Regions from separate parts of the Paenibacillus azoreducens genome, predicted to be linked through region 1. Evidence: a T-box and tRNA genes for the amino acid it is inferred to sense, from the RefSeq annotation. Region 1 holds a T-box; the other regions hold tRNA genes.
What was found. A T-box is a leader RNA that pairs with one kind of tRNA and senses whether it is charged. The one in region 1 lies ahead of argS (arginine--tRNA ligase), so its partner is inferred to be a tRNA-Arg.

Region 1 (6,220 bases):
CCGCTTCCTGATCGAGTCCGAGCTTGGCATACAATTCATTCGTGTATTTTTGCAGCTTGCGCTCCAAATCCTGGGCCTGCCGCTTGAAACTGCTCAATTCGCGGATCATTCTCGACCGTCCTGCGGGACTGAAAGTTTCCTGAATCCGCTCCTTGAAATAATCATGGACGATATAATTCCGCTGCTTCCATACATCTTTCAACTGTGCCGTCTCTTCCGGAGTAAAAGGGAAATGATGTTGTATTTCTTGGACCAGCTGCCCCAGTGAATTGCTTAACTTCCGGTAATATATATCGACAAGGTCTTCCTCGGTAGGAATATCGCCTTGCGAAATTTTCATCAGTACCAGTAAATTGACCAACTGCTGCTCAAGCGCCTGCGAATAATACACCGCAAGTCCAAAATAGGCAAATAATTCTTTCGAATGATCGCTGTCCAAAATTCGCGTCTGTTTCATATACCCCTCCCGTCCATCACAACGTGACAATCTTCTACTTCCATGTTAATGGATGCACCGTAAATCATCAACCGTTAAAGGCCGGAAGAGTCTCTGGTTTCAGCAGTTCCCTTAAAAACCTAAGTTCTAGCATCTCTGCGAACGGAAATTGCAGTATAAACAAGAACCAGGACCGCAAAGTAGAACAATCCGTAACCAAGCGTCCCCCAAACTTCATAAGTCGGAATGGATTTTCTGTTCATTAAACCGTTCATCATCAGCGATACCGGAGGCAAAATCCAGCGCAGCCATGCCAGCGCTTCCGGAAGCAAACCGGTAAGGGATTTCGCCGCGATCGACACAATAATCAGGATCAGCAAAATCGATGTCGCCCTCGTTCCGTTAGCCATCAGCCCCTTTTGGCAAAAAAGCGCCAGCGCAAAACCAAGGATCCCCATCACCAGATGTCCGCATATCGCAAGCATAAGCTCGTGAAAACGGACCGGCTCGCCAAACATCCGAAAAACAATAGGATACAATATGAAAATGAAGGTAAGTAAAATAACGGGAATGATCAAAGCCGTAATCTGGCTGAGCAAATACTTTCTCATGCTTCCGATATGTATCATGTGCAGCTGTTCCTGCTGCGGACCGGCATGATTCAGAAAACTGAGCGCAATCCAAGCAGAACCGATAAACAAAAATACGGAAGTCACGGCATAACTGTCCATAACCGGATTCGGCTTATAGCTATAAAGCAGGCCCATGGAGATCAAGGTTGCCGCAAATGCTGCGAAATAAGCATGCTTCCGCGTATAACTTTGCAGTAAAAAACGGGTTAAAGCGAACAATTAGTATTCCTCCTTCAGCTTGCCTCATTCGTTAGCCACTTCCGCCAGATGCACATCCATGCCTCCGGCGGGAATGACCGAAATCACAGAGCCGCCGCTGTCCAAAATCCGGCGCAGCACCTCATCAACCGCATCGGACAAAACCTCTATCTCACATGTATCCAGATGTGCCGTGTAATGGATAATGCCGGGATGCTCTGCAAGAAGTGCGGCCGCGCCGGGGTCGGGCCCAATCATAACGATTCGCGTAATGGTCACCTTTATATCCTGATCCCCGCGATTTTCCCTTATAACCTGACCGTCTTTCATCAACAACACTCTGTCCGCAATCTCTTCGATCAACTTCGACTCATGGACCGACATCACGATCGCGGTACCCTTTCGTTTCAAGGCTGCAAGCAAATAGAGCAGTTTCTCCTGCGCTTTCACATCCAAACCGGACAACGGTTCATCCAGCAGCAGCAAATCCGGACGTTGTAGCATCGCCTGGATCAGGTTGATCTTTTGCAGCATGCCTTTAGAAAACCGGTTCATCCGCACATCCGCATATTGTTCCATATCAAGCTGCTGCAGCAAGCCTGATACCTTTTGCTCGGCCGATGGCTTGTCCATTCCCCCTACCGCGGCCGCACTCATTAGAAACTCTCGAGGAGTAAAGGGTAGTTGGGGAAATCTTTCAGGCACATAGCCGGTCGAAAGGTTCCCCTTTCGAACCGACCGAATGCCCGATGTCGGATGGGCAAGGCCTCCCAGCAGCCGCAGCAGCGTGCTTTTGCCGGACCCGTTTTTGCCCACGAGCGCGATGCACTCCCCGCTGCCTACCGTCAGTGAAATATCCTTCAGAACCTTGCGCCGTCCATATACTTTATCCGCATTTTGGATTGTTACCAAACCTTCGGGTTTTTGAGGTTTGACCTCTTCAAGCACCAATGAAGACTCCCCTTCCGTTATTCGTTCTCTTACATACGTTCCGGCGTCCCGATTCCAAGCAATTGCATCGTCCGCGACAGGGACAATCCTGCCAGACGCGTCAAATTCAATCTTGCGGATCTGACTTGATCTTCGTCTGTTACAATTCTTTCCTTATTATAAAATTGATTGAAAGATTGTGCCACATCCAGCGCATAACGCGCCAAAACGGAAGGCTCATGGTTGCGGAGGCCACGCTGAAGCTGCTCCTGGAACCGGGTCAGCAACTTCAACAATTCCCAGCCTGAATCCCCGAGCACATCCGATCCGGGCAGGGCTGAATTCGCTGTGATGCCCGCCGTTCCAGCCATTGCCGCCCCCTTGGTCAGCACGCTTTGTGTTCTCGCATAGGTGTACTGCACATAGGGGCCTGTTTCCCCTTCAAAACTCAAAGCCTCCTCCAATGAGAAATCCACTTCGTTCAGACGGTGGTTTTTGAGGTCGCCGAAAATAATCGCGCCGATCCCTACGGCATTCGCCACCTGTTCCTTATTTTCCAGATCCGGATTTTTTTCATTTATAATCGCCAGCGCCCGGGCCACCGCTTCATCAAGCACTGTTTCAAGCACAACGATTTTGCCGCGCCGCGTGGACATCTTTTTGCCTTCGAATTTCATGAGTCCAAAAGACACATGGATGCAGCTGTCGGCCCAGTCCATCCCCATCTTCCGCAATACCGAGAACACTTGCTGAAAATGCAGCTTTTGCTCATTTCCAACCACGTACAGCAGGCGTTCTCCCTCCATCACATCATGTCTGTAGATCGCGGTAGCCAGATCCCTTGTCGGATAAATAGTGGTTCCGTCCTTCTTCAGGATCAGGCATGGCGGCATGCCTTCATCATCCAGACGGACCACCAGAGCGCCGTCGCTTTCCTCCAGCAATCCTTTTTCTTTCAAGCTTTCTACGACGGGCTGCATTTTATCATTGTAAAAGCTCTCCCCAAGCGTATAATCAAAGCTCACATTCAGCCGCTTATACATCCGGTTAAATTCTTTCAAACTGACTTCCACAAAAAATGCCCACAGTCTCCGTGCCTCTTCGTCACCGGCTTCCAGCTTGCGGAACCACTCTCTTGCCTCCGGCTCCAACGTCTCGTCTTCAGCGGCTTCCTCATGAAAACGAACATATAATTTAAGGGACTCTCCAATCGGGTCTTCGGAAATAGCGTTGTCATCCCCCCATCTCTTATAGGCGGCAATTTGCTTGCCGAACTGTGTCCCCCAATCGCCGAGATGGTTAACGCTGACAACATCGTAACCGGCGAGCTTATACATATTGTATATGGCCGCTCCAATCACGGTCGAGCGGAGGTGGCCGATGCCGAACGGCTTGGCGATATTCGGGGAAGACATATCGATGACGATCTTCCTCCCCTTTCCGGTATCCGGAATGTTTTCCGTGGCCAGTTCATCCATGATCAGCGGAATGTAATGGGCACGATCAAATTTCAAATTGATGTACGGGCCTGCGGCCTCGGCTGTAATCGCAGGATGGCTGAAAGATCCGGCAATGTCTTTGGCTACTTCCTGCGGGGCTTTTCGAAACTGTTTGGCAAGCATAAAACATGGAAAAGCGATATCCCCCATTTGCGCGGAAGGCGGAATCTCCAGCAGCCCCATAATTTGATCGGCTTCCAGCGGTACATAAGTTTTGAGCGCATCTGCGGCCCATTGTTGCAGCATTATGATCATCCTCTCTGTCTATTTTGAAAAATAAGCGGTCTTACCCTGACTCAATACTGAAATTAGTCCTGGACAGTTGAGCCCTTTCCCTTACACAAAAAAGCCCCCGTCTCAATATTATAGAGACGAGAGCTTATATTCCCGCGGTACCACTCTAAGTAAACGAAACAAAGACCACATCAGTCCTTATTAGCATTTCCCTCAATAACCTGTAACGGGGTTATCCGGACGAACCTACCGACTTTTATGCAACAAAAGTTTTGGACCCGCCATCTCCCGGGTGCGCTTCACGAAGGAAACATGTACCGGCTTCCACCAGCCCCGGCTCGCTGTTCATGTTCGCCCTTCCTTACTCTCCCGATCCCAGACATTCAATTTTCAATATTATACACATCCCATGCTCTATAAATCAAGCCATGTTTTCGCGAAGAAAAACCCGAAAGCGGCTGGTCCTCTTACTGCTCCCTTTGTTCAAGTACCCGCATGCCCTCTTCCAGCTCCGATCTGGAAAAATGCTCCCCGATAAAAACAACCACGTCCGGCACGTTTCCTTGCGGCGTAATCCGCAAAAAATCAGGTTCCCGAAAGGCGTATTGGAACAAAAAGCGGCTTGCGGTGTCGCTGAACGTCAACACGCCTTTGGCCCGGTAAACCTCCCGTGGAAGCTTCGCAATGAAGTTCTCAAATTCTCCGCTATCGACAGGACCATTTAAATAATGGGTATAGACCATAACATGGTCATGCGTATGATGGTGCGTATGATCATGCGCCGGATGATGATGTTCTGCAGCGTTCTGCTCCAAACCATCCTCAGGGATCGAAAATGCGCCGGAGTTATTCCCAGCCGGGTTTTCTGCTTCAAGCGCCTCCAAAACCGCAGACAGATCGACATCGCAGCGGACGGCCGGAAGCACAGACGCATAGGCATTCCACTGCGAAACGACGGTTCCGAGCAGCTGTTTATTTTCCGGGCTGACCAGATCGGTTTTATTTAATATAAGACAGGACGCGGTGCGGATCTGCTCCTGCATCAAGCGGAAGGTTTTTCCTTTCTGCTGTTGATACAATTCCAAAAGATGAGCCGAATCGACGACCGTAATAACGCCCTTGAGATCAATTTTCAAGTACAAAGCCGCTTCGGTCACCCCATCCAAAATTTCCATCGGATTTGCGATTCCCGTCGCTTCGACGACGATCACATCCGGATCTTCCCTCTCAATCAGGCCGGCAATCTCCATGCTCAAATCGCCGCGGATCGAGCAGCAAATGCACCCGCTAAGCATTTCCGTCATGGGTACCTGCTCCTGAACAAGCAGCCCGTCCAGATTGACGTCCCCAACTTCGTTCATAATTACGGCCGGAAGCAGCCCCTGAGCCTGCCAATGGGATACCAGCTGCTGAAGCAGGGTGGTTTTCCCGCTCCCCAAAAAACCGGATAATATGTAAATGGGCGTTGTCTTTTGCTTCGTCATATCGTTCTCCTCTAGATCGCTTTGATGAATCATCTGTTTTTAGCAAAGTGTACTACACCCCCGGCTTCGCCGCAACAGCAGCGGTTCAGGACCTGCCATTTGCATGATGGCGTGCAAAGGACTATCCTAAAAAGACACACTCAAAGGGAGAGGAGTATAACAAGATGAGATCAGTAGACCAGCACCGCAGCGAAGCGCCTGACACCGTATCCTGCATGGTGATCACCGTATCGGATACACGCACCCCGGAGACCGATACCGGAGGCCGGTTGGCTAAATCCCTATTGGAAGAAGCCGGTTACCGGATTGCCGGTTATACCATCGTCAAAGACGATTATGAAGGCATCAGGGAGCTGATTCATGAAGCTGCGGGAAATCCGGAAGTAGAAGCTGTCATATTAACGGGAGGAACCGGTATTTCCCCTAGAGATACCACCTACGAAGCCGTTTCTTCGCTGCTGGACAAGCATCTGCCGGGGTTCGGGGAAATTTTCAGATACCTGAGTTTTACGGAAGATATCGGACCTGCCGCGATCCTCAGCCGTGCTATTGCCGGAACATCCGGCAGCACTGCGGTTTTCTCCATACCGGGCTCCACGGGAGCGGTTAGACTGGCAATGGAGCGGCTCATCATACCCGAGCTGCGCCACGTGATGCGGGAGATCTACAAAAAATAACCCGAGAAAGTGACGCTCCAACACCCACTGAAAATCGGCAAGATCTTCCCCACAGAGCAGCACCATTTTATTTTTTTGTTAATAAGAAAAACGTCTATCGACGTACTTTCTAGGAAGACAGACCGCATTT
Region 2 (6,220 bases), 2.2 Mb from region 1:
TTCATGGTTTGTTCTTCGACTTCTTCCATAAAAGCCGCGACCGCTTCTTTATCTTTCTCTAATTGAAAATATCCGTCCGCACCGCGCTGCATCAATTCGTTGTTCAATTCAATATGCTTCAATAGTCCGCACCCTTTCAACAAAAGTTTCTATATCCTGCGATGTTCCCGACAGTTCGAATTTCGTAATGACCGGAACATGGTACATATCGGAGATGGTATCCGCGCTTTTGGCAAAGCCCGGTCCCCAGTTGCGGTTGCCGCTGGCGGAAACCCCGCGCAGCATCTTGCTGTTATGGGACAAAAATGTTTTTACCTTTTCAGGCACTTGCCCAAAGCCGGTCGTATACGTCACAAGAACATAAGGTTCGTTCACCTGTTCCTGTTCCGCGATGGAAACGGCCCGCATATTCAGCTTGTTTATAAAACGTCTGACATTCCCGGTTTTGGAATCGTAGACAACCAACATCCCTATCACTCCTAACAGATATTTTGCAATAAAAAACGACGCTGCCTTCCGTGCTGCTTCTAGTTCCAGAGGCAAGTCGTAGTGGTATCATTTAGGTTGAATTCATCAATATGTAGATGGCAAAATGAATTTTACCTCAATATATTGGGATAGTCAATGTGTAAATGTCTACATCCCGATGGGAGTGTGAGGGTGAAAAAAGCAGGAAATCTATCATTTTTAACGCTTAATCCTATTATTCGGCCAAAAGCGCCAAAAGAAAAAAATTTAAAATTTGAAAACAAAAAAACAGGGGCTTCTCCCCGAAATCTGGTGTGCCAGACTCTCGGAGAAAGCCCTGTTTTTAAATTTATAAGTTTTTGGGTTCCCAGCAAAGTATTTGGAATAAGCACAGAAGCATAGGCCAAAATAATAGACCAATTAGATTGTCCTGAATAGCGTAACAATGGGCGCTTTTCTTACTAGTTTAAGCAGCGATTTTCTTGATCGCGCTCTATTAAACGCCTTTTACCGGAGGATGCTCGAGCACCTTATCGACAATGCCGTATTCGGCAGCTTCCTTCGCGCTCATGAAGTAGTCGCGGTCGGTATCTTTTTCGATGCGTTCCAGCGGCTGGCCTGTGCGTTCGGCGAGGATACGGTTCAGCGTATCGCGCATTTTCAAAATGCGGCGGGCGCGGATTTCGATATCCGTTGCCTGTCCTTGAGCACCGCCAAGAGGCTGGTGGATCATGATTTCACTGTTAGGCAGGGCGTAACGTTTGCCTTTCGCGCCTGCGTTCAGCAGGAATGCGCCCATGGAAGCAGCAAGACCCACGCAGATGGTGGATACGTCCGGCTTGATGTATTGCATGGTATCAAAAATCGCCATACCGGCTGTAATGGAGCCGCCCGGGCTGTTGATGTAAAGATGAATGTCCTTCTCAGGGTCTTCGGCAGCCAAGAACAGCAGCTGGGCAATAATCGAATTGGCCACCACGTCGTTGACATCGGATCCCAGGAAAATAATGCGGTCCTTCAAAAGTCTGGAATAAATGTCGTAGGCGCGTTCGCCGCGGTTGCTTTGTTCAACGACCATAGGTATATAACTCACGTGGAAAACCTCCCTTATTTAGATTTTGCAAAATTCGATTTCAGTCGCTCCCAGGGAGCAATATATATAACGAACAAGATCGTTTCGATCTATATATTGCTAAAGTCGCTTCTTAGATTTTTGCAAAACCCTTAATTGATTTAAATGTAATCATTCTATACATACTTTTACCGTATTAACCTCATGATAAACAATTCCAATCAAAAAGTCAAAGAAAGTCAAACTCCGGGCAAAAAAAATAGCCTATGATTGGCTTTGGGCTTACGGGTTAAATATATGGTACAAGCTTTCATTATAAAGTAATGGCGCGCCCGCGAGGAATCGAACCTCGATCTCAGGCTCCGGAGGCCTACGTCATATCCATTGGACCACGGGCGCATGATGCAAATTGTGAGATGTGCTGCCAGCAAGTACTGACACATACATTTCATGCAGCAAAAGTTATTATACGCTAAACCGGGTGACTTTGCAATAGTTCCTTTTCTAAAATCGGCGGAAACCTTGTTTTTCCATATACTGCCGTGCTTTGTTGTGAGGAACTGCACACGCGCTTGTATAAGAGGAAGAAAGAATGTAAATGATAGTCGTTGGACTACTTGCAACAGAGCCGGAAATTGAGTAAAATGTAAGTGGGACTTAAAACGTTAACCCGGGACATTTTAAGGCCAGGAACCGGAGAGAAGGAACTTGAAGTTGCAGGAGTGGAAAGCAATGCGGAAAATATTAGAGATACAAAAGCAGCTTCTGCCTGATCTCATGGACATTCTCAAGACTAGGTACACCATTCTTCATCAGATCATGCTTTCGGAGCTGATCGGCCGGCGGACGCTGGCGGCATCGCTCCATATGACGGAGCGGGTGCTGCGCGCTGAAACGGATCTTCTGAAAGCCCAGGGGCTGATCGAAATTGAAAGCTCCGGCATGAGGATCAGCGAAGCGGGACGAAGGCTGCTCGAAGAGATGGGCCCAATGGCCAAGGAACTGTTTGGACTCAATGAACTGGCCGAGAAAATCCGCCGAGCATACAATCTGCAAAAGGTTGTCGTTGTGCCGGGGGATTGCGAATCCTCACCGGTCACCAAACGGGATCTCGGACGCGAAGGGGCCAAAGCTCTGCTCGGAGTCATGAATCAGGAAGACACGGTGGCCGTCACCGGCGGATCTACATTAGCTACCGTTGCGGAGGCACTGAACCCGCAAGCGTCGGTATCGATGAAGAACAGCTGGTTTGTGCCTGCCAGAGGCGGTCTTGGCGAGAGTGTGGAATTCCAGGCGAACACCATTGCCTCTACCATGGCAAAACGCGTAGGCGCTCAATACCGGCTGCTGCATGTGCCGGATTTGCTTAGCGACGATGCGTACCAATCGCTTGTGCAGGACCGAAATATCCAGGAAATTGTGCAGGTGATCCGCCAGTGCCGCATTATCGTGCATGGCATTGGGGATGCGATGGAGATGACCCGGCGCCGAAAGCTGGACCCGACTGCAGCACAGGAGATCCAGAAGGAAGGAGCGGTAGCTGAATCTTTTGGCTACTACTTTAACGAAAAGGGTGAGGTTGTCCATCGGATGATCACGCTTGGTTTGCGGCTCGAAGACATCATCAGAACCGAAATCGTCATCGGGATCGCAGGCGGGAAGGATAAGGCGAAGGCTATTCATTCCGTGCTGAAGTTCGGCCACGAGAATATCCTTGTTACGGATGAGGCGGCTGCAATCGAAATTTGCAGGCAAATCGATGAACAAATTTGAGGTTATCAATACAGGCAATGCCTGTTTTGAATAAAACGGATTTTGCGGCCGATGCCGGTTTTTGCGGAATCCCTACAAAACGACTTTCTAGGAGGACTATTCAATGAGTGTAAAAGTAGGCATTAACGGTTTTGGACGTATCGGACGACTCGCTTTCCGCCGCATTCAAAATGTGGAAGGTATCGAAGTGGTTGCAATCAACGACTTGACTGATGCTAAAATGTTGGCTCATTTGCTTAAATATGATACAACTCAAGGTAAATTCGAAGGAGAAGTTGAAGTTCATGACGGCTTCTTCAAAGTAAACGGCAAAGAAGTAAAGGTTCTTGCTAACCGCAACCCTGAAGAACTTCCTTGGGGAGAACTCGGCGTTGACATCGTTCTGGAGTGCACAGGCTTCTTCACAACCAAAGAAAAAGCTGAGCTTCACCTGAAAGGCGGAGCGAAAAAAGTCGTAATCTCCGCTCCAGCTACAGGCGACATGAAAACCGTCGTTTACAATGTGAACCATGAAATTCTGGACGGAAGCGAAACCGTTATTTCCGGCGCATCCTGCACAACGAACTGCTTGGCTCCTATGGCGAAAGTTCTGAATGACAAGTTCGGCGTCGTAGAAGGCCTGATGACTACAATTCACGCTTACACAGGCGACCAAAACACTTTGGACGCTCCTCACGCTAAAGGTGACTTCCGCCGCGCTCGCGCAGCTGCTGAAAACATCATTCCTAACACAACTGGTGCCGCTAAAGCGATCGGTCTGGTAATCCCTGAACTGCAAGGCAAACTCGACGGCGCAGCTCAACGCGTGCCAGTTCCAACAGGTTCCCTGACTGAACTCGTGACTGTACTGAACAAAAAAGTAACAGCTGACGAAGTCAACGCAGCCATGAAAGAAGCTTCTGACCCAGAAACTTATGGCTACACTGAAGATCAAATCGTATCTTCCGACATCAAAGGCATGACTTTCGGATCCTTGTTCGACGCTACTCAAACCAAAGTTCTGACTGTAGGCGACCAACAGCTCGTTAAAACCGTTGCTTGGTACGACAACGAAATGTCCTACACAGCTCAATTGGTTCGCACATTGGAATACTTCGCTAAACTGGCTAAGTAAGATCGGCCAAGCAAAAGCGAACATATGGAGCGGAAACAGAACCTTTTGTTTCCGCTCTTTGTAAATGGAATGTTTTCAAAGCGGGCAAGTCTTTTTTGGATAGAGAATCTGGAGAGTATAGATCGATAAAAACAAGAGGATTGCAAAAATCCCGGTTGCGATATGTTACCCCTGTTATTCCTGAAAAACAAAAAAATGGGTTGCGGAGGAACGAACTATGAATAAAAAGTCTGTACGTGATGTGGAAGTTAACGGCAAACGCGTGTTTGTGCGCGTGGATTTCAACGTGCCTTTGGAAGACGGAAAAATCACTGACGATACACGGATTCGCGAAACGCTGCCAACGATCAAATATTTGATCGAGCATGGCGCCAAAATCATTTTGGCAAGCCATATGGGCCGTCCGAAAGGACAATTTGTGGATTCCATGCGTCTGACTCCTGCCGCTGTACGCCTGTCCGAACTGCTCGGCAAACCGGTGGTGAAAGTGGACGAGGCTGTAGGCGAGGCCGTTAAGGCTGAAATCGAAAAATTGCAAAACGGCGACGTGCTGCTGCTTGAAAACGTGCGCTTCTACCCTGGCGAAGAGAAAAATGACCCTGAGCTGGCCAAACAATTTGCCGAGCTTGCGGACTTGTTCGTTAACGACGCCTTTGGAGCGGCTCATCGCGCACATGCTTCCACAGAAGGCATCGCGCATTTCTTGCCAGCCGTATCCGGTCTTTTGATGGAGAAAGAATTAAGCGTACTGGGCAAAGCGCTCTCCAATCCTGAACGTCCTTTCACTGCCATTATCGGCGGATCGAAAGTCAAAGATAAAATCGACGTGATCAACAACCTGCTGAACATTGCTGACAATGTACTGATCGGCGGCGGATTGTCCTACACCTTCATGAAAGCTCAAGGATATGAAATCGGTCAGTCTTTGTGCGATAATGATAAATTGGATGTAGCGCTCGGATTTATCCAAAAAGCGAAAGACCTCGGCAAAAATTTCTTGCTTCCGGTCGACATCGTGATTGCCGATGACTTCAAAGCGGATGCCAACATGGAAATCGTAGATGTAGGCAATATTCCAGAAACTTGGGAAGGCGTGGATATCGGACCTAAAACCCGTGCCATGTATGCCGAAGTCATTAAAAACTCCAAGCTGATCGTATGGAACGGACCGATGGGCGTATTTGAAATCGATCCATTCGCAAATGGTACGCGCGAAGTGGCTGAAGCCTGTGCCGAAACTGAAGGTTATACCATTATCGGCGGCGGCGATTCCGCTGCAGCGACGGAAAAATTCCACCTGGCGGACAAAATGAACCACATCTCTACAGGTGGCGGCGCTTCTCTGGAGTTTATGGAAGGCAAGGCGCTTCCTGGCGTCGTAGCTCTTAACGATAAATAATCCGGGTGATTACAGCTTGCAAGAAAATAGGGGTTTTGCAATTCTTGGAAAGCAAGGCCAAGCAAGGCCGAATATTGCAAAACCCTGATTTAAGAAGGAGTTGAAGCATGTGAGAACACCAATTATCGCGGGCAACTGGAAAATGTTTAAGACGGTTCCGGAAGCCAAGGCATTCATCGAAGAAGTGAAAGGCAAAGCGGAAGTAGGCGGCGTGGAAAGCGTTATTTGCGCGCCTTTCACCAATCTTCCTGCTCTTGTCGAAGCGGCTCAAGGCACTTCCATCAAAATCGGTGCCCAAAACCTGCATTTCGAAGACAACGGCGCGTTTACGGGTGAAATCAGCGGCGTGATGCTGAAGGATCTGGGTGTCGACTATGTCATTATTGGGCATTCC
Region 3 (6,220 bases), 3.0 Mb from region 1:
TATAGCATCGTTTTTTTCTTTTTTCTACATATCTTCTCTTATATCTGATCAATTTTGTTTTGAGGGGGAAGGAAATGGAGACGGATTTTTATGAAGCTTCGATGTTTTACATCGACAGGGAACGAAAACTTCAGTCCAGCATGCCTGCGCATCACTACCATGACGGATATGAGATTTTTTATTTGGTTTCCGGCGATATTTGTTATTTTATCGATGGAAAAGCATATCAGGCAGTCAGCGGAGCGTTGTTTATCATCAACATGAACGAAATCCATAAGCTGGTGAATTCCAGCGGGGCTACCTTCGAGCGGGTGACGCTTGAATTCAAAAAAGAGTTTTTGGAGGATCTGTTTGCCGGCGGGCTGCCGGTTGATGTGATGTCGGGTTTCCGGCAGGGCAGGCCTTTTATCAAATTATCCGCTTTGGAACAGAGCTTTGCGGAAAGGTTATTCGAACAAATGATCCATGAATTCGTGAACAGGCCGGAAGGATACGAACCGAATCTCAAAACCTTGCTGTTTCAACTGCTTTTGTTCATCCACCGCAAAATGGGGGCCGCTCCGGCTGCGGAACAGACCGTAGTCAACTCGATCCATAAGAAAACATTTGAAATTGTGGATTATATCAATCGCCATTATGACCAGAAATTGACCATCGAGCGGATATCCCGGCGCTTTTATATCAGTCCCTCTTATTTTTGCAAAACGTTCCGAAAAAGCACCGGTTTCACTTTTACCGAATATGTAAACAACGTGCGCATCAAGGAGGCCAAAGTACAGCTGGCCGAAGGAAGTGATAAGGTGGCGGAAATTGCGGAGCGGGTCGGTTTCGAAAGCCTGACGCATTTCGGACGGATTTTTAAGGAATTCACCGGCTTGTCCCCTTTAAAATACAGGCAGCAATCGAATAAGCGATTTTAATTTTTTGAATTTTTGAAATTGAAAAGGGATCAGAAAGGATTGTCCTACAGACTGTCGTAATAAGAAGAGAATGCGATTAAACAAAAGGAGGTTTCGAGATGCTGAAAGGAATTTCCTCTCTTCTGTCGCCGGAACTGCTGAAAATCCTCTGCGAAATGGGGCACGGGGATGAGATTGTGTTTGCAGATGCGAATTTTCAATAAAAATATCTGCCCGTTCTGCAAAGAACGGGCTTTTTGGTAGCGATAATCTAAAATTAGTTTATTTAATAGTGACATGGTAAGTTTTAAGCCAGTTGTTGACTTGAGCGAGATAGGCGAATAATTGCGGGCCGGACATCAGCTGGCCAAACCAAGGCAGATTGGAGGACGCTTCGGGCGAGGCTGCGATCTCACGGATTTTTTCCTGGTTAATAAGCGGAAGGATCGGTGAAGCTGGATCATCCAATATATCAAACATTTGTTTTTTGACGGCGGCAAGAAAATCGGGATTATGCGTTTTGGGATACGGGCTTTTTTTGCGATACAGGACATCATCAGGCAATACGCCTTCCAAAGCCTTGCGCAAAATGCCTTTTTCTCGGCCCCCGGCCATTTTCATTTCCCAGGGGATATTCCATACATACTGTACGAGCCGGTGGTCACAATAAGGAACGCGGACCTCCAGGCCGACGCCCATGCTCATGCGGTCCTTGCGGTCAAGCAGCGTAGGCATGAAGCGGGTAATGTTCAAATACGACATGATGCGCATTTTCGCTTGTATTCCGTTTTCGCCGCGGAGTTTCGGCACCTCCCGCACAGCTTCGGCGTATCGGTCCTCAAGGTATTCAAGCGGCCGTACCCACTCGCGGATTTCAGGCGAAAGCAAACTTTCCCGCATCTCCGAGGCTACTGCCCAAGGGAACGTGCCCGAATTCAGCATCTCTTCCCGGTGAAACCATGGATAACCCCCGAAGATTTCGTCCGCGGCTTCCCCGGATACGGCTACGGTAGCGCCTTTTTTAATTTCCCGGCAAAAGAGGTAAAGGGAGCCGTCAACATCCGCCATACCCGGCAAGTCGCGTGTCAGGGTGGAGTTGCTCAACGACTCGATCAGCTCCGGAGTATCGAATTCGATGTAATGATGATTTGTCCCGAGCTCCTCGACCATTCGCTGAATCCAAGGAGCATCCGCTCCCGGCTGAAAAGCATGGGATTTGAAATGTTTGTCGTTGCCAACATAGTCGACCGAATAGGTATCCATCTTTCCCTGTCCGGTCCGGTTGTAATATTGCACGGCAAGCGCCGTCAGCGCGCTTGAATCCAGTCCCCCGGAAAGCAGCGTGCATACGGGAACATCGGAAACGAGCTGGCGCTCGAGCGTATCCTGAAGCAGCTCGCGCAAATGCGAGGCGGTCGCTTCTGTATCTTCCTCATGCTGATGGCTGTCAAGTTTCCAATACTGATAATGATTCAAACCTCTGCGGCTAAAGATCATGGCATAACCCGCGCGCAGTTCCTTCATGTCGCGGTAAACGCCTTGGCCCGGCGTGCGTGCCGGTCCGATGATAAAAATTTCCGCCAAACCTTCGGCGCCTACGGAGGGTTCGACTTTGGGGTGCTGAAGCAGTGCTTTTGGTTCGGAACCGAAGATCAGCATACCTCCGATCAAGCTGTAGAAAAATGGTTTTACGCCAAGCCTGTCACGGGCCATAAAGACCTGCTGGCGCACGCTGTCCCAAATGGCGAAAGCAAAAATGCCGTTGAATTTATCGACGCAGGCTGGCCCCCATTCGATGTAAGAGACCAAAAGAACTTCCGTATCGCAATTCGTCCGGAAGTGATGTCCTCTTTTCAGCAGCTCCCGCTTGAGTTCTGCCGCATTATACAATTCCCCGTTATATACTATGGTGTATAAGTCCTCATCATCGTATACAAGCATGGGCTGCGCCCCATTTTCCGGATCGATGACGCTGAGCCTGCGGTGGCCGAAGGCACAAGGGCCTGAAATCCATGTTCCGTATGCATCCGGGCCTCTTGGAGTCAAGGTTTCCGTCATTTTTACGAGCGTCTGCAGATGCTGCGTCAAATCGCCGTTCCACTCGACAAAACCGGTAATTCCGCACATGACGGTTCATCCTTTCTATTGTTGTTCGTCTCTTTGCTATCTTTTTGCTATTTTTTTGCATGATCAGGATTGCGGTTCAGGTTTAAATAATTTCGCTAGCTTTTTCCCGGTTTTTATTCCCGGGGCCCCCGAAATGTATTCGGTGTTGCTTCAAATTTTCACGGCACTCTTTGGGGTTGCACCAGTTCCCTATTTTGTCAAAGTGATACAGTTATATGCCGAAGAAAGGAATAAAATGTCTGTCCGCTTGCGTTAGGCCGAAGGAAACTTGTCACAAGCAGCGAGATGGTATCGGGCAAATGGAACTTTGCACCTTGTTTGAAATCGGGCTATAAATGTAGCCATTTATTGAGGGACATATCCACCCTTCGCGTTTCCCATACTATAATTCAGGGGGGTGAGCGAAAGTGGCGTTCACGTATAAAAAAACGAAAGGCAACAAGTATGCCCACCAGACTGAATTCGCCGAAGAGGTCCTGAGCAAGAACGACAGAAATTTGGCTGTTCCGCAAAGCCCGAGACGTTTTGGCAATAAGTAACCCCTAAAGTGAAAAACCTCCGAAACCGATCGGAGGTTTTTCATCCTTAATGCAGCTGAGATTCATTACATATAATGGAAGGAAGAGGTCACTCATATTCGCGCAAAACCTGAATTCCTTTTACGATATTGTAGATGAACGTCCCCAAATAAATAATGATGAACAGAATGATATAACCGAGCACCGACCCCGGATTATCTGCACCAAAAGTAAGAATGAGCAGCGGAACAGCCGAAGCGAAAGGCAAGATATGGGATATCAACGCTCGTCTTGAATGCATGATGACATACGAATCAGTGGAAGCGATCCAGACGATCAGGGGGAAAATAAACGGCGCGAAAAAAATGCTGAAATACGATAAGGATGACAGCAATTGACGCATTGCCAAAACTCCTTTAACATGGTTTGCTGTTATCATATTACCCCTTCAAACTAACGATGATTCATTTTTGAAAATTTCTCTTTGAATTTTCCCGAAAATGCGTTATAATAATTAACGCACCGTTTTTATACATATTAAGTCCCAGTAGCTCAGCTGGATAGAGCAACGGCCTTCTAAGCCGTCGGTCGGGGGTTCGAATCCCTCCTGGGACGTAAAGCAAGCCACTCATTGGAGTGGCTTTTTTTCATTAGAGGGATTCGAACCGGGTTCGTCGGAGCAAAGGCATCGTTAGGGTAACTTCGCAGTCAGCCCGAAGGGGTGTACCCCGACCTGGGACGTAGTCAAGCCACTCATTGGAGTGGCTTTTTTCATTAGAGGGATTCGAACCGGGTTCGTCGGAGCCTAGGCATCGTTAGGGTACCATCGCAGTCAGCCCGAAGGGGTGTATCCCGACCTGGGACGTGGTATTCACTCATTGGAGTGGCTTTTTCATTAGAGGGATTCGAACCGGGTTCGTCGGAGCATAGGCATCGTTAGGGTACCATCGCAGTCAGCCCGAAGGGGTGACTCCTGAGCAGGGACGCCAGGCCACCGGTATTTTTACGATTGGTCTTCGCATGCCTTGAGGTATATTTCTCCATATGCTAAGATAACAATAAGTAAGGAGCAGCCGGCCCAGGCTGCCCCTCGTACAAACATCTTGAGCGGGATTCCCCTCCGAGATCATGTATATGAACGCGAAGTAACCCACTTAGGCGCGAACCTTAGGAGTGGGTTACTTTCGTTTGTCGATGTAAGTCAGCAAAGCCAACAGGAACAACCCGAAGGTAAGAACCTCACCGAACGAAATGTTCATCGCACCACCCCCTTTCGGGAGGGTGCGCCCACTCAAGGTGTGTATGTACATTCCATATTATACCATGTTGCCTCTTGGATAAGAGGCTTTTTAATATAAATTTTCAATGTCGGTAAGCATTAAGTAAAATGAAAGTGGTAGATCAAATTCAGTGCGGAACGATAACATTTAAACAACGAATTCCTGAAATTGTAAGAAAGCCTCTGCAAAAACATATACTTTCTGAACAAGTGCTCCAATATACATTTTGCAAAAGGGCGAAGTTTGCTCTTACCACACTTTGGTTTATCTGGATTCAGCTAACGAAACTGGGTAGCGTTATTTCGAGGAAACCGAAGCCGATTTAGATTTAACGAAACTACAGAACGTTATTTGGACGAAATATGCCCGAATGAGCCTCATTTGAGCTGAATAGCGTTTCATAGTTTCGTTATAAATTTTAGAAGCTTATTTTTGTCCAAATAACGATTGTAGGTTTCGTTAGCTTATGGCAGGATTACATCCAAAGGGGATTCGAACACGGGTTAAGTCTGAGCATAGACATCGGTAGGACAAAATGGCAGTCAGCCCGAAGGGATGTACCAAGGCCTGGGACGTACCCCGCAAAGCTCCCAACGCGGTATACCGGGGGTCCATCACTATGGAAAAAACCGCTCATGTTAAGAAACTCTGACTACTATTGAAGTGCACCCCTTAGAATAGACATTGGAAAAACCCCTAGGTTGCATCCTAGGTGTTTTTTTCAATGTCCACTAAATGGGTCTTGACCAATAATGGACAGGGATTTTTTTTTCATGTGAGTTCATTCCATCAACCCTAATGCTTCGTAGATCTTTTCGGAAACAACTCCATTTCGCGGCAATTGCTGATCCCGCTGGAAATTCATCAGGGCACGGGTGGTAAGGGGTCCAAATTTACCGTTGGTTGCCCCCGTAAAATATCCGGCACTCTTCAGCCGGGATTGAATAAGCTGTACATCTGCTCCGACATCCCCTTCGGCGAGCCGCTTCGGATGGTGATTCAGATCCCCTAAAACATGACCGTAGATCGTAACTTTTGTCCCCAGAGGAATCATCTCGTATAAATCCATGACATCCCTGTTGAACATGCGTATACAGCCATGACTCTGGTGTTGGCCGATGGAATAGGGTCTGTTTGTTCCGTGAATTCCATAACTTCCCCAAGGCACGTTTAATCCGAGCCATCGTGGACCAAAGGAAGGCCCCCAATTTTTCCCCTTGTACGTGATGATGTATTCTCCAACGGGAGTTGGTGTGGATGGGTTGCCGACCGCAACGTGGTAGGTTTTGATTTTCTTCCCTTGTTTCCACACAACCAGTTTGTGTTGAACCGGATAAACATCAATAGAGTAAACCGATTCATAGTTAACGATGGGGAGCGATGGATCGGCATGGGC
Region 4 (6,220 bases), 3.0 Mb from region 1:
CGGACCTTTCTGGAGGAGCCTGCAAATCAGCATCTTTCTTTGAGATTTTGTGTGCTTCATAAGGAAAACCTGCAAATGTGCAGGCACCCGTTTCTCGGAAGGGTCATAAGAGCTGCTCTACTTGCCTAGAATGTAAAAAAATAATTGTCAATGAAGAGTAGAAACGGACTACAGCAATTGTTAGGCCTGCTCGGAAGACGAACTGACAGTGGGAATGCCGCCCTTCAGCTTAAGCAGCGGGAAGAGAGCCACCACGCCCAGAAGGATAAATAGACCAGAAATCACAAACACGGAAACTAGCGAGAATGCATTTTTGATAACGCCTGAAAACATCATTGTAACAACCATGGAACCTGTGAAAAGCGGACTCAAAATCCCGTTGACCCGGCCGATAAACGATTCTTCCGTATTTTGCATCATCAGCGTATTGATTCCGATATTAATGGAAGGAAATGCAAGGCCGCTAATAAATTGAAAACCAAGCGTCATCCAATAGTTCGTTGACAGTCCCATGGCAATGATCGTCAAGCTAACAACAGCCATGCTAAACGTCAGAAGTCTCTGCGGCTGCAGCTTGCTGGAAAAGCTCATCGCCAGCACACCGCCGAAAATCATCGCTACGCCATTAGCGAGCGAGAACCATTGCAAATAATCTTCAGGCTTCCCGAGCCGTTCCGTAATAAGGAAGATGCCCAGCGGCTGAATCAGGCCAAAACCCAGTCCTACGGCAAAAAAGCCGGCTCCGAGTTTACGAAGTATCACACTGGAGCGAATATACCGGAATCCCTCCTTAATGTCCTCCAGCACTTGCGATGGTTCCTGATCCTTTTCATCCTGCCGATCCCGAGGAAGGAAGGTGAGCGATAAAGCGGACAAAAGAAAGGCGATGGCCATGATGCCAATGGCCGTTTCGATTCCATAACGTTGATATACGAACATGCCGACGACCGGACCGAAGATCATAAATACCGCGAACAAGGTTTGATATGCCGACATGCCCTTTTGCATTAAATGCCCAGGCACATGTTGTTTAAACAGCTTCAACCCGGCGGGTTGCGAGAATTGGGACAATATGGCCGACACAAACGTTGCGAAAAATACGACCTTCCACGAACCGAACATCATGGCGGCAAGAACCACAAGAACGGAAAGCGCGCTTAACAAATCACAGGTCACCATCGTTCTTTTGGGGCGCCAGCGGTCTGCAAACGTTCCCCCGATAAACGAAAACACGAAGATCGGGGCGTACTCTGCGACGGAGATCAACGAAACGGCAAATGCATCACCGTTCGTCATTTTTTTAACAAAAAGCAAAATAGCGATATTTCGTACCCAAATTCCGATTTGCAGAAACAATGTGGACATCAAAATGACTTGCACGAAGCGGTTGCTCAGCAGCGATGAAGCTTTTGCCTGTTTGTTGGCAGTCATGAATCTCTCCCTTTCATTTTTATTTCAGGATTTTGCAAAATTCGATTTCCAACCGCTTCCGGGTACAATATATAGTCAAACTAAACCGTTTCGCTCTATATATTGCTGATGAAAGTCGCTCCTTGGATTTTTGCAAAATTCTTATTTATAAACAAAATCAAAATTGCAAAATGGCGGACAGTTAATAAAATTACGGAACATTGTTATGTTCTAAAAATATGAATCTGCACCCTGGTCGGCTATAAAAGCTGATAATTATTCAGCCGGATCGCATATCGGTATCTATAGCAGTCCATTTTTGTTCAGTTATGTTCGGGTTTAAAATAAAGTTCAGCTTATGGAAGGTAAAACGCCTCTTAAATCGGCAAAATCGAGCCGCCATGGCCATTTCATTTATCCGCATTAAAAATGTAACATAACATTGTTACGTTGTAAAATAAAAAATGGGATATATACCCGTTTTTCTCATGCTTTGAGTAAGGTCGCTCGTGGATTTTAGTCATAAGTTGTTGACAGGAGTTAAGTAGTACAGGCTCCGAGAACTCTGCACCGAATCCCTCATAATGATCCTTATAAATGAAAAAAAGCCACTCCAATGAGTGGCTATCACGTCCCAGGTCTGGGTACACCCCTTCAGGCTGACTGCGATGTTACCCTAACGATGCCTATGCTCCGACGAACCCGGGTTCGAATCCCTCTAATGAAAAAAAGCCACTCCAATGAGTGGCTTGACTACGACCCAGGTCCGGGGTACACCCCTACGGGCTGACTGCGATGTTACCCTAACGATGCCTATGCTCCGACGAACCCGGGTTCGAATCCCTCTAATGAAAAAAAGCCACTCCAATGAGTGGCTTGCTTTACGTCCCAGGAGGGATTCGAACCCCCGACCGACGGCTTAGAAGGCCGTTGCTCTATCCAGCTGAGCTACTGGGACAAAATTTCACGCAAGAAATATAATATCATATGGGTGGATAATTGGCAATAAGAAATTAATATAATTAATAAAATCGTTTTTGGAAATAGATGAATGTAAGTTTTAGATTATATAATATATAAGTTTCAGCAGAGCTTATAGTATTCTATAATCCCTAGAAAAACATCCGCTAAACGCGGTCTGTCTTCCTTGAAAGTACGTCGATGGACGTTTTTCTCTTAATTGATATTCAGTTAGGCACCCATTTATGCAAGCCGGTTTTTTCAACTGCCATGCGGGTATGATATAATCAACAATTAATTGATCATACCGGACAGAAAGGAGGAATCCCCTATTAGCGAATCCACATTCCCCGGAAGAGACAACGTATTTCTCTTTCCAAAGACACTCGACTTCTATCAGATTCAGCTGACAGTTATGCTGGAAAACGAACGGTACGGGGAAGCAATGGATCTTCTGCGTTTTTTGCTCCAGTGTCAAGGTCAGGATCAGCGGCATTATGAAGAATGGCAAGCGCTTCTTGAATGGCTGGAAGCCGCATTTCCCGGGCATATTCCCGGCAAAACGGATGACGGCCAGGGAGAAGCTGAAGAAGAAGGACCGAGCGAGGATGAAATGAAGCGCCAGAATGTGCAGGCCAAGCTTGCCGAAGATCAGTTTTATGCGGACAAGCTGATGCACACGGCCATGCAGGAACCATTCAGCGAACAAAACATGCTGGCGCTCGAGCAGCTTTCTTACCTTGAAGGCCCCGAAATCGACGAAGCGCTGGTGCATTGGCTGCAAAATCATCCGCTGCATCCGCTGCTCCAATTCAGAGTTTTGCAGACGCTGCGCAAACGCGGAATGCAGGGGAGCATCGAACTGCTCCGCGAGCAGGAACGTGCTAGAATCGAAGTGGAAACGGTCCCGCTGGGCCCGGATGAGTTTCCGCCCCAGATCGGTTTGATTACGGAAAGGGTAGGCGGCCAGACAGAAGTTCAGGAACCGGCGCTTTATTATTTTGCGCAAGAGCTGTGGACGCAGTTTATTATGGCTATTTATGGAACCGAAGATTATTATTCCATCGTGGACGAAAATGATGAAACCGTCGATATTTGGGCGGCCGCGCTGCACCAGATCGTTTCCGAAAGCTTGACGGGAAGCCGCAGCGATGAGGAAATCCGGAGCATGTACGGCGTAACGGATACCATGCGTTTTCGCTTCGAGCAGGCGTACCGCACCATGAAACAGTTTGTGGCTGCAGGAGCAAATGTATAGAAAAAACAGGAAGCTCTTCCTAAAGACTTGCCAAAGGGATGCCCTTGAAAAAGGGTACAATCTTGTTTATACTATAGTGGTTATTCTGTGCGCGTTAAACTAATGACCATGTGAAATATTTTTGGAGGGGAAAGCATAAAATGAAAGCAACCTGGGAAAAAATAGAGAAGAACCTTGGTGTTCTTGAAGTTGAAGTAGAAGCGGAACGCGTATCCGCTGCGATTGACAAAGCCTTTAACAAAGTAGTTAAGAAAGCGTCCGTGCCTGGTTTCCGTAAAGGTAAAGTGCCGCGGCCGATCTTTGAAGCACGCTACGGAGTAGAAGCTTTGTACCAAGACGCCATCGATATTTTGCTTCCAGAGGTATATACAGAAGCCGTTAACGAAACGGATATCTTCCCTGTAGACCGTCCTGAAGTTGAAATCGATCAATTCGCAAAAGGACAAGCCTTCAAATTCAAAGCTAAAGTAACCGTTAAACCTGAAGTTACTCTTGGCGAATACAAAGGCGTAGAAGTACCTGCACAGAAAGTAGAAGTATCCGAAGAAGAATTGAACGAAGAACTGAAACGTCTTCAAGAGCGCCATGCCGAACTTAGCGTGATCGACGAAGGCGCAGCGCAAGAAGGCGACATCGCCGTAATCGACTTTGACGGTTATGTAGACGGCAATCCGTTCGAAGGCGGTCAAGCAGAACGCTATTCCCTCGAGCTTGGAAGCGGCACGTTCATTCCTGGATTTGAAGAACAAGTCGTTGGCATGGCAACAGGCGATTTCAAAGACGTTGAAGTGACGTTCCCTGAAACTTACCATGCGGAAGAGCTTGCCGGCAAACAAGCTGTGTTCAAAGTGAAAGTTCACGAAATCAAACGCAAACAGCTGCCTGAGCTGGACGACGAATTTGCCAAAGACGTAAGTGAATTTGAAACGCTGAACGAATATAAAGAAGATCTGAAAAAAGAACTTCTGGCTCGCAAGGAACAAGAAGCGAAAGGCAAAAAAGAAGCTTCAGTCGTAGACAAAGCTTCTGAAAATGCCGAAGTGGAAATTCCGCAAGCGATGATCGACGGCGAAATTCAAAACATGATGCGCGATTTCGACAACCGTCTGCGCAGCCAAGGCATGAACCTTGAAATGTTCCTGAGCTTCTCTGGCCAAACAACAGACGATTTGAAAGAGCAAATGAAGGACGATGCTGAAAAACGCGTCCGCAATAACCTCGTTCTCGAGCAAATCGCCAAAGAAGAAAACATCGAAGTAACGGAAGAAGACATCAATAAAGAACTCGAAACGATGGCTGAAGCTTACAAACGTACCGCTGACGAAATCCGCGGCATTTTGGCGGCTAACGGATCGCTGGATAGCCTGCGTGAAGAAATCTCGCTTCGCAAAACGGTTGAACTTCTCGTTGAAAACAGCAAGGAAGTTGAAGTTAGCGAGGAAGCTGCTGAAGAGAAAGCGGAATAAGAGGCAGATCATTGACAGCGGACATGATAAACGTTATGTCCTTATATGAACTATAAAGAGATAAGGCACGTATATTTCATTGCGTGCCTTATTTTTAACTGATATTATCCATTTTATTCATAAATAATGTATAAAATGGATAATATTCACTCTTACATACATAGTGAGAGCCTGAGGGCTTGCGTTAGGCTATATTTCAAGACCGGTTTCATACACTGTACTCAGGGGATGAAGCGAAAAAATGACATCATGCTTTGAACATGTTAGAATAATGCTGTAAGCCTGATGGATGCAAGCATTACATCTTTAAATGGAAAAGAGGTTGGACACATGAGTCTGATACCTATGGTTGTTGAGCAAACCAATCGGGGCGAGAGATCATATGACATTTACTCCAGATTGCTGAAGGATCGCATCATTTTTCTCAGCAATGCGATCGACGATGATGTTGCCAATCTCGTCATAGCACAGTTATTGTTCCTTGCAGCTGAAGATCCTGAGAAGGATATCCATTTGTATATCAATTCTCCTGGTGGTTCGGTTACAGCAGGGATGGGTATATACGATACGATGCAATACATTAAACCGGATGTATCCACCATCTGCGTTGGCATGGCGGCGAGCATGGGCTCACTCCTGCTGACTGCGGGTGCGCCAGGCAAACGTTATGCGCTAGCAAACAGCGAGGTGATGATTCATCAGCCGCTTGGCGGTGTTCAGGGGCAAGCTGCAGATATCCAGATTCATGCGAGCTGGATCATCAAAACAAGACAAAAGCTCAATCAAATATATGTGGAACGCACAGGTCAGCCCCTTGAAAAAATTGAACGCGACACTGATCGTGATTTTTTCATGAGCGCGGAGGAAGCGAAGGCATACGGCATCATTGACCAGGTTCTCACTTCACCGATTAAATCCTAAAGGGGTGTTTACATGTTTAAATTTAACGATGAAAAAGGGCAATTGAAATGCTCCTTTTGCGGGAAATCCCAGGAACAAGTGCGCAAGCTTGTTGCCGGTCCCGGAGTTTATATATGCGATGAATGCATCGAACTCTGCACGGAAATTGTAGAGGAAGAGCTTGGCCATGACGAAGAGCTGGATCTCAAGGATATTCCGAAACCGA

Region 2: it has a tRNA-Arg gene. The T-box ahead of argS (arginine--tRNA ligase) is inferred to sense a tRNA for this amino acid. The anticodon was not compared.
Region 3: it has a tRNA-Arg gene. The T-box ahead of argS (arginine--tRNA ligase) is inferred to sense a tRNA for this amino acid. The anticodon was not compared.
Region 4: it has a tRNA-Arg gene. The T-box ahead of argS (arginine--tRNA ligase) is inferred to sense a tRNA for this amino acid. The anticodon was not compared.

The regions. Positions count from the first base shown of each region.
Region 1 covers NZ_AP025343.1:4,886,432-4,892,651, forward strand. Annotated here, with positions in the region: gene L6442_RS21490 (hypothetical protein) at 1-457, opposite strand, end outside; gene L6442_RS21495 (hypothetical protein) at 577-1,287, opposite strand; gene L6442_RS21500 (ATP-binding cassette domain-containing protein) at 1,312-2,214, opposite strand; gene argS (arginine--tRNA ligase) at 2,247-3,941, opposite strand; T-box leader at 4,060-4,315, opposite strand; gene L6442_RS21510 (CobW family GTP-binding protein) at 4,397-5,413, opposite strand; gene L6442_RS21515 (MogA/MoaB family molybdenum cofactor biosynthesis protein) at 5,578-6,090, shown strand.
Region 2 covers NZ_AP025343.1:7,049,067-7,055,286, reverse strand. Annotated here, with positions in the region: gene nrdE (class 1b ribonucleoside-diphosphate reductase subunit alpha) at 1-122, opposite strand, end outside; gene nrdI (class Ib ribonucleoside-diphosphate reductase assembly flavoprotein NrdI) at 109-468, opposite strand; gene L6442_RS31565 (hypothetical protein) at 661-870, shown strand; gene clpP (ATP-dependent Clp endopeptidase proteolytic subunit ClpP) at 965-1,561, opposite strand; tRNA gene L6442_RS31555 (tRNA-Arg) at 1,865-1,939, opposite strand; gene L6442_RS31550 (sugar-binding transcriptional regulator) at 2,273-3,313, shown strand; gene gap (type I glyceraldehyde-3-phosphate dehydrogenase) at 3,417-4,427, shown strand; gene L6442_RS31540 (phosphoglycerate kinase) at 4,645-5,826, shown strand; gene tpiA (triose-phosphate isomerase) at 5,936-6,220, shown strand, end outside.
Region 3 covers NZ_AP025343.1:1,862,652-1,868,871, forward strand. Annotated here, with positions in the region: gene L6442_RS07970 (AraC family transcriptional regulator) at 75-920, shown strand; partial or broken gene L6442_RS07975 (RbsD/FucU domain-containing protein) at 1,019-1,117, shown strand; gene asnB (asparagine synthase (glutamine-hydrolyzing)) at 1,182-3,026, opposite strand; gene L6442_RS32815 (hypothetical protein) at 3,434-3,565, shown strand; gene L6442_RS07985 (magnetosome magnetite crystal formation protein family) at 3,654-3,947, opposite strand; tRNA gene L6442_RS07990 (tRNA-Arg) at 4,086-4,159, shown strand; gene L6442_RS07995 (L,D-transpeptidase family protein) at 5,606-6,220, opposite strand, start outside.
Region 4 covers NZ_AP025343.1:1,902,222-1,908,441, forward strand. Annotated here, with positions in the region: gene L6442_RS08120 (MFS transporter) at 181-1,431, opposite strand; tRNA gene L6442_RS08125 (tRNA-Arg) at 2,295-2,368, opposite strand; gene L6442_RS08130 (hypothetical protein) at 2,786-3,628, shown strand; gene tig (trigger factor) at 3,769-5,094, shown strand; gene clpP (ATP-dependent Clp endopeptidase proteolytic subunit ClpP) at 5,425-6,015, shown strand; gene clpX (ATP-dependent protease ATP-binding subunit ClpX) at 6,028-6,220, shown strand, end outside.